Regions from separate parts of the Halomonas sp. MCCC 1A11062 genome, predicted to be linked through region 2. Evidence: predicted binding sites of a transcription regulator. Region 2 holds the regulator's gene; each other region holds the start of a gene.
The links. The regulator LexA, encoded in region 2, represses DNA repair genes until DNA is damaged. The targets are predictions, from matches to a motif close to TACTGTNTANNTANACAGTA.
Positions count from the first base shown of each region.

Region 1 (2,267 bases), on a different contig from region 2:
GAACAGCGGCGCCACCTCCCGCGGCAGACGCAGCAGCGTCCAGCCGGCCCACTGCGCGCCGGCGTCCCGCGCCGCTGCCAGCAGCCCATCCAGCTCATGGTCGGTCAGGCCCGGTATCACCGGTGCTACCATCACCCCCACCGGAATGCCGGCCGCGTGCAGACGTTGCACGGTGCGCAGGCGCGCGGCGGGAGAGGCGGCCCGGGGCTCCAGGCTGCGCTTGAGCTGGGTGTCCAGGCTGGTCAGGCTGATCGACACCCGCACCAGCCGCTGGCGGGCCAATTCCCCCAGCAGGTCCAGATCGCGCAGGATCAGTGCGCTCTTGGTAATGATCGATACCGGGTGGCGGCACTCGAGCAGGAAGCCCAGTATCTCGCGGCTGGTGCCGCGTTCCGCCTCCAGCGGTTGGTAGCAGTCGGTGTTGCCGGAGAAGGCAATGGGCCGGCACACGTAGCTGCGCTTGCAGAACTCCTCGCGCAGGCGATCCACCAGGCCGCTGCGGGCAATCAGCCGGGTCTCGAAGTCGATGCCCGGTGACATGTCCCAGTAGGCGTGGCTCGGTCGCGCGTAGCAGTAGATGCAGCCGTGCTCGCAGCCGCGGTAGGGGTTGAGCGAGCGGTCGAAGGCCAGGTCGGGGGAGTCGTTCCACGCCAGCGCGCTGCGCGCCCGCTCCTCGCTGACCACCGTGGCCAAGCGCGTCGGCATTTCCTCCTGCCACCAGCCGTCGTCCACCGTTTCGCTGTGGGTGGGGGCGAAGCGGTTGCTGGGGTTGTAGGTGGCGCCGCGGCCCTTGCGCGTTTGCTTGATGTCGAAGTGAGGCATGGCGAGCCTTTGGATAACTGTATTCATATACAGTATAGAGTGGCTTTGGCTAGGCGCCAATCTCGAACGGCTCGACCTGGCGGGCATTCGTCTCGGGTTTCCTTTACGCTTTGCTGTATGGATGCCATCTCCGACAGTCAATCCGAGCGCCAGGGCGAGGCGCTCTACTCGGTCCAGGGGCTGTGGTGCACCAGCTGCGCCCTGGCCGTCGAGGCCCAATTGGCGCGCATGCCTGGTGTCAGCGCCGCCAGTGTGCACTATCCCAGTGCCACCCTGCTGGTGCAGGGGCAGCCGCCGGCGCTCGAGGAAGCGCGGCTGGCTGCCGCCGTGAGCCGGCTCGGCTACCGCCTCGGCCCACCGGAAGCGATCGGCGATGCCGAAGCGCGGCTGGATGCCGAGAGCCGCTATCTCACCCTGCGGTTGCTCATGGCCGTGGCCTTCGGCATGTGGACCATGCTCGCCTCGCTGCTGATCTATGCCGGCGCCATGCCGAGTGCCGAACTCGACTTGATCATGGCCTGGGTCTCGGGCGCGTTCGCCCTGCCGGTGGTCACCTACGTGGCGCTGCCGTTCTACCGCGCCGGCTGGCGCACGACCCGGGCGTGGCGACCCGGCATGGATGCGCTGGTGGCGCTGGGCGCGCTGACGGCGGTGGGCGTATCGCTGTGGCTGCTGGCTCGCGGCTCGCCCGAGGTCTATTTCGATACCGCCGTGATGCTGGTCACGCTGCTGCTGGTCGGGCGGCTGGTGGAAACCCTGTGCCGCCATCGTGGGCTGCGTGCGCTCCAGGCCTTGCATCGGCCGCCGGCGCAGGTGCAGCGCTGGGAGGCGGATGCCTGGCAGCCCTGTGCGCTGGATAGCGTGGCGGTGGGAGACCGGCTGCGCGTCGAACTCGGCGAAGCGCTGCCGCTGGACGGGACCCTCAGCGATGCCGAAGCGCTGCTCGACCTCTCGCCGCTGACCGGCGAAAGCGCGCCGCGGCGCTGCCTGCCGGGCGATGCCGTGGCGGCCGGCTGTCGTAACCTCGGCGCAGCGCTGGTCTTCGAGGTCACCGCGCCCGCCGGTGAGTGTCGTCTGGACCGGCTGCGCGAGCAGATGTGGTGGCAACAGGCGCGCAAGGGCGAGCTGCAGCGGCTGGCGGATCGCTTCGCCGGCTGGCTCAGCCCCCTGGCGGTGGTGCTGGCGCTGTTCACCCTGGTGGCCACCTGGCTGGCCGGCGTGCCGGCCGAAGAGGCCTGGGTAAGGGCGCTATCGGTGCTGGTGGTGGCCTGCCCCTGTGCCGTGGGCCTGGCCATTCCCCTGGCCGGCCTGGCGGGCAGCGGCCAGGCCCTGGAGCGCGGCGTGGTGATCCGCGACCCGGGCGCCTTCGAGACGCTGGCGCGAATTCGCAGCGCCGCCTTCGACAAGACCGGCACGCTCACCGCCGGGGAGCCGCAGGTGCAGGT
Region 1 covers NZ_JABFTW010000019.1:19,023-21,289, forward strand. Annotated here, with positions in the region: gene HOP58_RS17455 (PA0069 family radical SAM protein) at 1-822, opposite strand, end outside; gene HOP58_RS17460 (cation-translocating P-type ATPase) at 940-2,267, shown strand, end outside.
Region 1: a site for LexA is predicted at 838-857, ahead of HOP58_RS17455 (PA0069 family radical SAM protein). Genes of this name have one in related genera too.

Region 2 (2,267 bases):
CTCGAGCACGGTGCGCGCCATGGTCTCGAGCAGCTCTTCCAACGGAATGACGCCACCGGCATGCTGCGCCTCGAGTTCATCGAGGGCATGATGGAAACGCACCGTGAAAGGGTCAAGGTAGCGTGAGAATACCGCCTGGATCAGCGCCTTCTTGGAGCCGAAGTGATAGTTCACTGCCGCTAGATTGACGCGCGCCTTGCTGGTAATGGTGCGCAGTGAGGTCTCGGCAAAACCGCGTTCGGCAAAAAGCACCTCGGCGGTATCGAGAATGCGCGTGACGGTATCGGTCTGGGCCATGATCAATTCCCGCTGGAAACGCCTGTTTTAAACATTACAAAAGTCTACGTCATTCGCTGCCTTCTCACAACGTATAGCGTTGCATCAGCGTTTTAAACGACACCGCGGAATACAGCTCGGCTGAACTTCACTTTTACTGGATAGACTTCCATGCTGTATACTTGCACAATAGAGCAAGACAGCCATCGGAGTTCGCCATGAGCCGCCCCCTCACCTCGCGCCAGCAGAACGTGTACGACTTCATCGTCAAGACCATGCACGAGCTCGGCTATCCTCCCACTCGGGCCGAGATCGCCCGGGCCCTGGGTTTCCGCTCGCCGAACGCCGCCGAGGAGCACCTGCGTGCGCTGGAGCGCAAGGGCGTGATCCGGGTGATACGCGGCACTTCGCGCGGCATACGCCTGCCGGCACAGGACAACGATACCAGCGCCCTGGAGCCCAACAGCGAGGGGTTGCCGGTGATCGGTGAGGTCGCCGCCGGTAGCCCGATCCTCGCCGCCGAGCATATCGATCGCTACTGCCCACTGCCGCCGGACTACTTCACGCCCCGCGCCGACTACCTGCTCAAGGTTCGCGGCCTGTCGATGAAGGATATCGGCATCCTCGAAGGCGACCTGCTGGCGGTGCATCGCACCGAGCGTGTGCGCGACGGCCAGATCGTGGTGGCGCGTCTCGAAGACGAGGTGACGGTCAAACGCTTCCACCGCCAGGGCCATCGGGTCGTGCTGGAAGCGGAGAATGCGGAGTTCGCTCCCATCGAGGTCGATCTGCGCCATCAGGAACTCGAGATCGAAGGGATTGGGGTGGGGGTAATTCGTGGCGGCAACGGCCAAGCTTTAGGGTAAGAGCTGGCTGCGCTCGGCCATACGGCGTTAAAAATTGGCTTAAAATGCTCATTTGCAAAAGCAAACTCCGCTTTTTCGCCAATTTTTGCCTTGTCTGGCCTTCGCTCGCTCAGCTCCGATGCCTTGGTGAAACACCATGAGTCGCAAGATTCTGCATGCCGACTGCGACTGTTTCTATGCCGCGGTGGAGATGCGCGACAACCCGGCGCTGCGCGAGGTGCCGCTGGCCATCGGCGGCAGCGCCGAGGGCCGCGGGGTGATCGCTACCTGCAACTATCCGGCGCGGGCCTACGGCATCCGCTCCGCCATGCCGACCGCCAGGGCTCTGCGCCTGTGCCCCCACCTCACCCTGCTCAAGGGTGACTTCGACCGCTATCGCGAAGCCTCGCAGCAGCTGCTGGCCATCTTTCACGAGCTGACGCCGCTGGTGGAGCCGCTCTCGCTGGATGAGGCCTTCCTCGACGTCACCGACGTCACGCGCTTTTCGGGCAGCGCCACCTGGATGGCGCGCTGGTTGAAGGAGGAGTGCTTCAAACGCGTCGGAATCACCGTCTCGGTAGGCGCGGCCCCGGCGAAATTCCTGGCCAAGATCGCCAGCGACTGGGAGAAGCCGGACGGCCTCACCGTCATCGCCCCGGACCAGGTCGATGCGTTCCTGCGCCAGTTGCCCGTAACCAAGCTGCACGGCGTCGGCCCGGCCACGGCCAAGCGTCTCGAGACGCTCGAAATTGCCACCTGCGAAGATCTGCAGCAGGTTCCTCTGGAACGCCTGCTGCAGGAATTCGGCAAGTTCGGCCGCCGCCTGTTCGAACTGTCGCGGGGCATCGACGAGCGGCCGGTGCGCATCGAGCGCGAGCGCAAGTCGGTGAGCGTGGAGACCACCTTTGCCAGCGACCTGCCCGACCTGGCCCAGTGCTACGAACAGTTGAACCCGCTCTGCGAACGCCTGGAGGCGCGTCTGGCTCGCCACGGCCACCCGCCCGTGTCGGGGGCCTTCGTGAAGGTACGCTTCGACGACTTTTCGCTGACCACGCTGGACTCCCGAGGCGCTTCGCCCAGCGCCGAGACCTTCGCCTCGCTGATGGAGCAGGCCTGGGCCAGGCAAGGACGCCCGGTGCGCCTGCT
Region 2 covers NZ_JABFTW010000009.1:77,649-79,915, forward strand. Annotated here, with positions in the region: gene HOP58_RS11735 (TetR/AcrR family transcriptional regulator) at 1-297, opposite strand, end outside; gene lexA (transcriptional repressor LexA) at 495-1,142, shown strand; gene dinB (DNA polymerase IV) at 1,279-2,267, shown strand, end outside.

Region 3 (2,267 bases), on a different contig from region 2:
CAGATCGTAGATCACCAGCCGGCCATCGTCGGCCACGGCAAAGTTGCCGGCATGCGGGTCGGCATGCAGTTCGCCGTGGGTAAATAGCTCTTCGGTGAGCCAATCGGCAAGCGTTGCGGCAACGCGCTGGCAGGTCGCATCGTCGGCCTGCTCCAGCTCGCGCAGCGGCGTGCCGGCCACGTAGCGCATGGCCAGTACCCGCGGTCCGGAAAGCTCGGGCAACGGCTCGGGGATGAGCAATCCCTCGAGATGAGAGTAGCGCTGGCGATAGCGTGCCAGCGCGTTGGCCTCGGCATGGTAGTCGAGCTCGCCGCGCAGGCTGGCGGCAAGCTCCTCGAACAGCGCATCCAGACGCACCTGGGGCACCTTCAGCCAGCGCCCCAGCCGCATGATGCGTCGCAGTTGGGCCAGATCGCCTTCCAGAATCTCGGCCAGGCCCGGGTACTGCACCTTGAGCACCAGGGTTTCGCCGGCATGGGTGACCGCGCGATGCACCTGCCCCATCGAAGCGCTGGCAAAAGGCCGTGTCTCGACCTCGCGGAAGTGACGCTCCAGGTCGCCGTACTGCGCCTCCAGGGTGCGGCGAATGCCCTCCCAGGGCATCGGTTCGGCCTGGCGCTGCAGGCGGGCCAGCTCCTCGGCGAGATCGGGCGGCAGCAGGTCGTCCCACTGGGCCACGATCTGGGCCAGTTTCATGGCCGGCCCCTTGAGCTCGGAGAGGCCGTCGAACAGCGCCTCGCCCAAGGCGCGCCAATCGGCTTCGCCACCGAAGCGACTGCGCAGAAACGCCCCGCCGGTACGCGCACCGAGACCGAAAAGCCGTCTCGTCCTTCCTCGCTCACGCATGTGGATGCTCTCCTGGCCTTTGCTGCCGAACCACGATACAGGAACCGTACAGCTTTTTGGCGCACGACATCTGGTCTTACCGACGGGTTACTGTAAGAATATCCATAAACGAACTCCCAAGTCCGAGTCTTTCATGCGCCTGATCATTGCCGAGAAACCCAGCCTCGCCCGAGCCATCGCCGACGCCCTACCGGGCGACACGAAGCGTGAGGACGGCGCCCTGCGCGGCAACGATACCGTCGTCACCTGGTGCCTGGGCCACCTGCTGGAGCAGGCACCGCCCGATGCCTACGATAGCGCCTACAAGCAGTGGCGGCTGGACCATTTGCCGATCCTGCCGACCCGATGGCAACTGGCGCCACGTCCCAAGGCCAGAGGCCAGCTCGCCGTGATTCGCAAGCTGCTCAAGCAGGCCCGCGTGGTAGTGCATGCCGGCGATCCGGACCGCGAAGGCCAGCTGCTGGTGCAGGAAGTGATCGAATATCTGGGCTGGAAGGGGCCGGTGGCGCGTCTGCTGGTCAACGACCTCAACCGGCCTGCGGTACAGCGCGCCTTGTCCCGTCTGGAGGACAACGCCCGATATCAGCCGCTCTATCGCGCCGCCGAGTCGCGCTCTCGGGCCGACTGGCTGTACGGCATCAACCTGACCCGCGCCTGGACCCTGACCGGCCGTCAGGCCGGCCACGACGGGGTGCTCTCGGTGGGCCGTGTGCAGACCCCGGTGCTTGGCCTGGTGGTGCGCCGCGACGCCGAGATCCGCGACTTCAGGCCCTATCCCTTCCACGTGCTGTGGGCCGATCTGGCAGTCGCCAACGGCAGCCTGCGCGCCTGGTGGCAGCCCGGCGAGCAGCACCGCCTTGACGAGCAGGGCCGCCTGCTCGAGCGCGCCCCGGCCGAGGTGCTGGCGGCACGTCTGCCAGGCGCCGAGGGGCGTCTGACGTCGCTAGAGAGCCGCCAGAAACGCCAGGCCGCTCCGCTGCCCTATTCGCTTTCTGCGCTGCAGGTGGACGCCGCACGGCGTTTCGGCCTCTCCGCCCAGATGGTGCTGGATATCTGCCAGCGGCTCTACGAACGCCACAAGCTGATCACCTACCCACGTTCGGACTGTCGCTACCTGCCCGAGGAGCATCTGGTCCAGGCTCGCGCCACGCTGAGCGGCGCCTGCAGCCAGGACGAGACGCTACGCGGCTGGCTCGCCGGCGCCGATTTCGCGCTGCGCTCCAAGGCCTGGGACGACAGGAAGGTCGGCGCCCACCACGCCTTGGCGCCCACCGGCAAACCGGCCGAACTTGCACGCCTGGAGCGTGCCGAAGCCGATGTGTTCCGACTGATCGCCCGCAACGTGCTGGCCCAGTTCTACCCGCCGCTGATCGCTCGTGAGGTGAAGGCGGAATTTACCATTATGGGCGAGTGCTTCCGCG
Region 3 covers NZ_JABFTW010000010.1:141,292-143,558, forward strand. Annotated here, with positions in the region: gene HOP58_RS13150 (AarF/ABC1/UbiB kinase family protein) at 1-846, opposite strand, end outside; gene HOP58_RS13155 (DNA topoisomerase III) at 980-2,267, shown strand, end outside.
Region 3: a site for LexA is predicted at 935-954, ahead of HOP58_RS13155 (DNA topoisomerase III). Genes of this name have one in related genera too.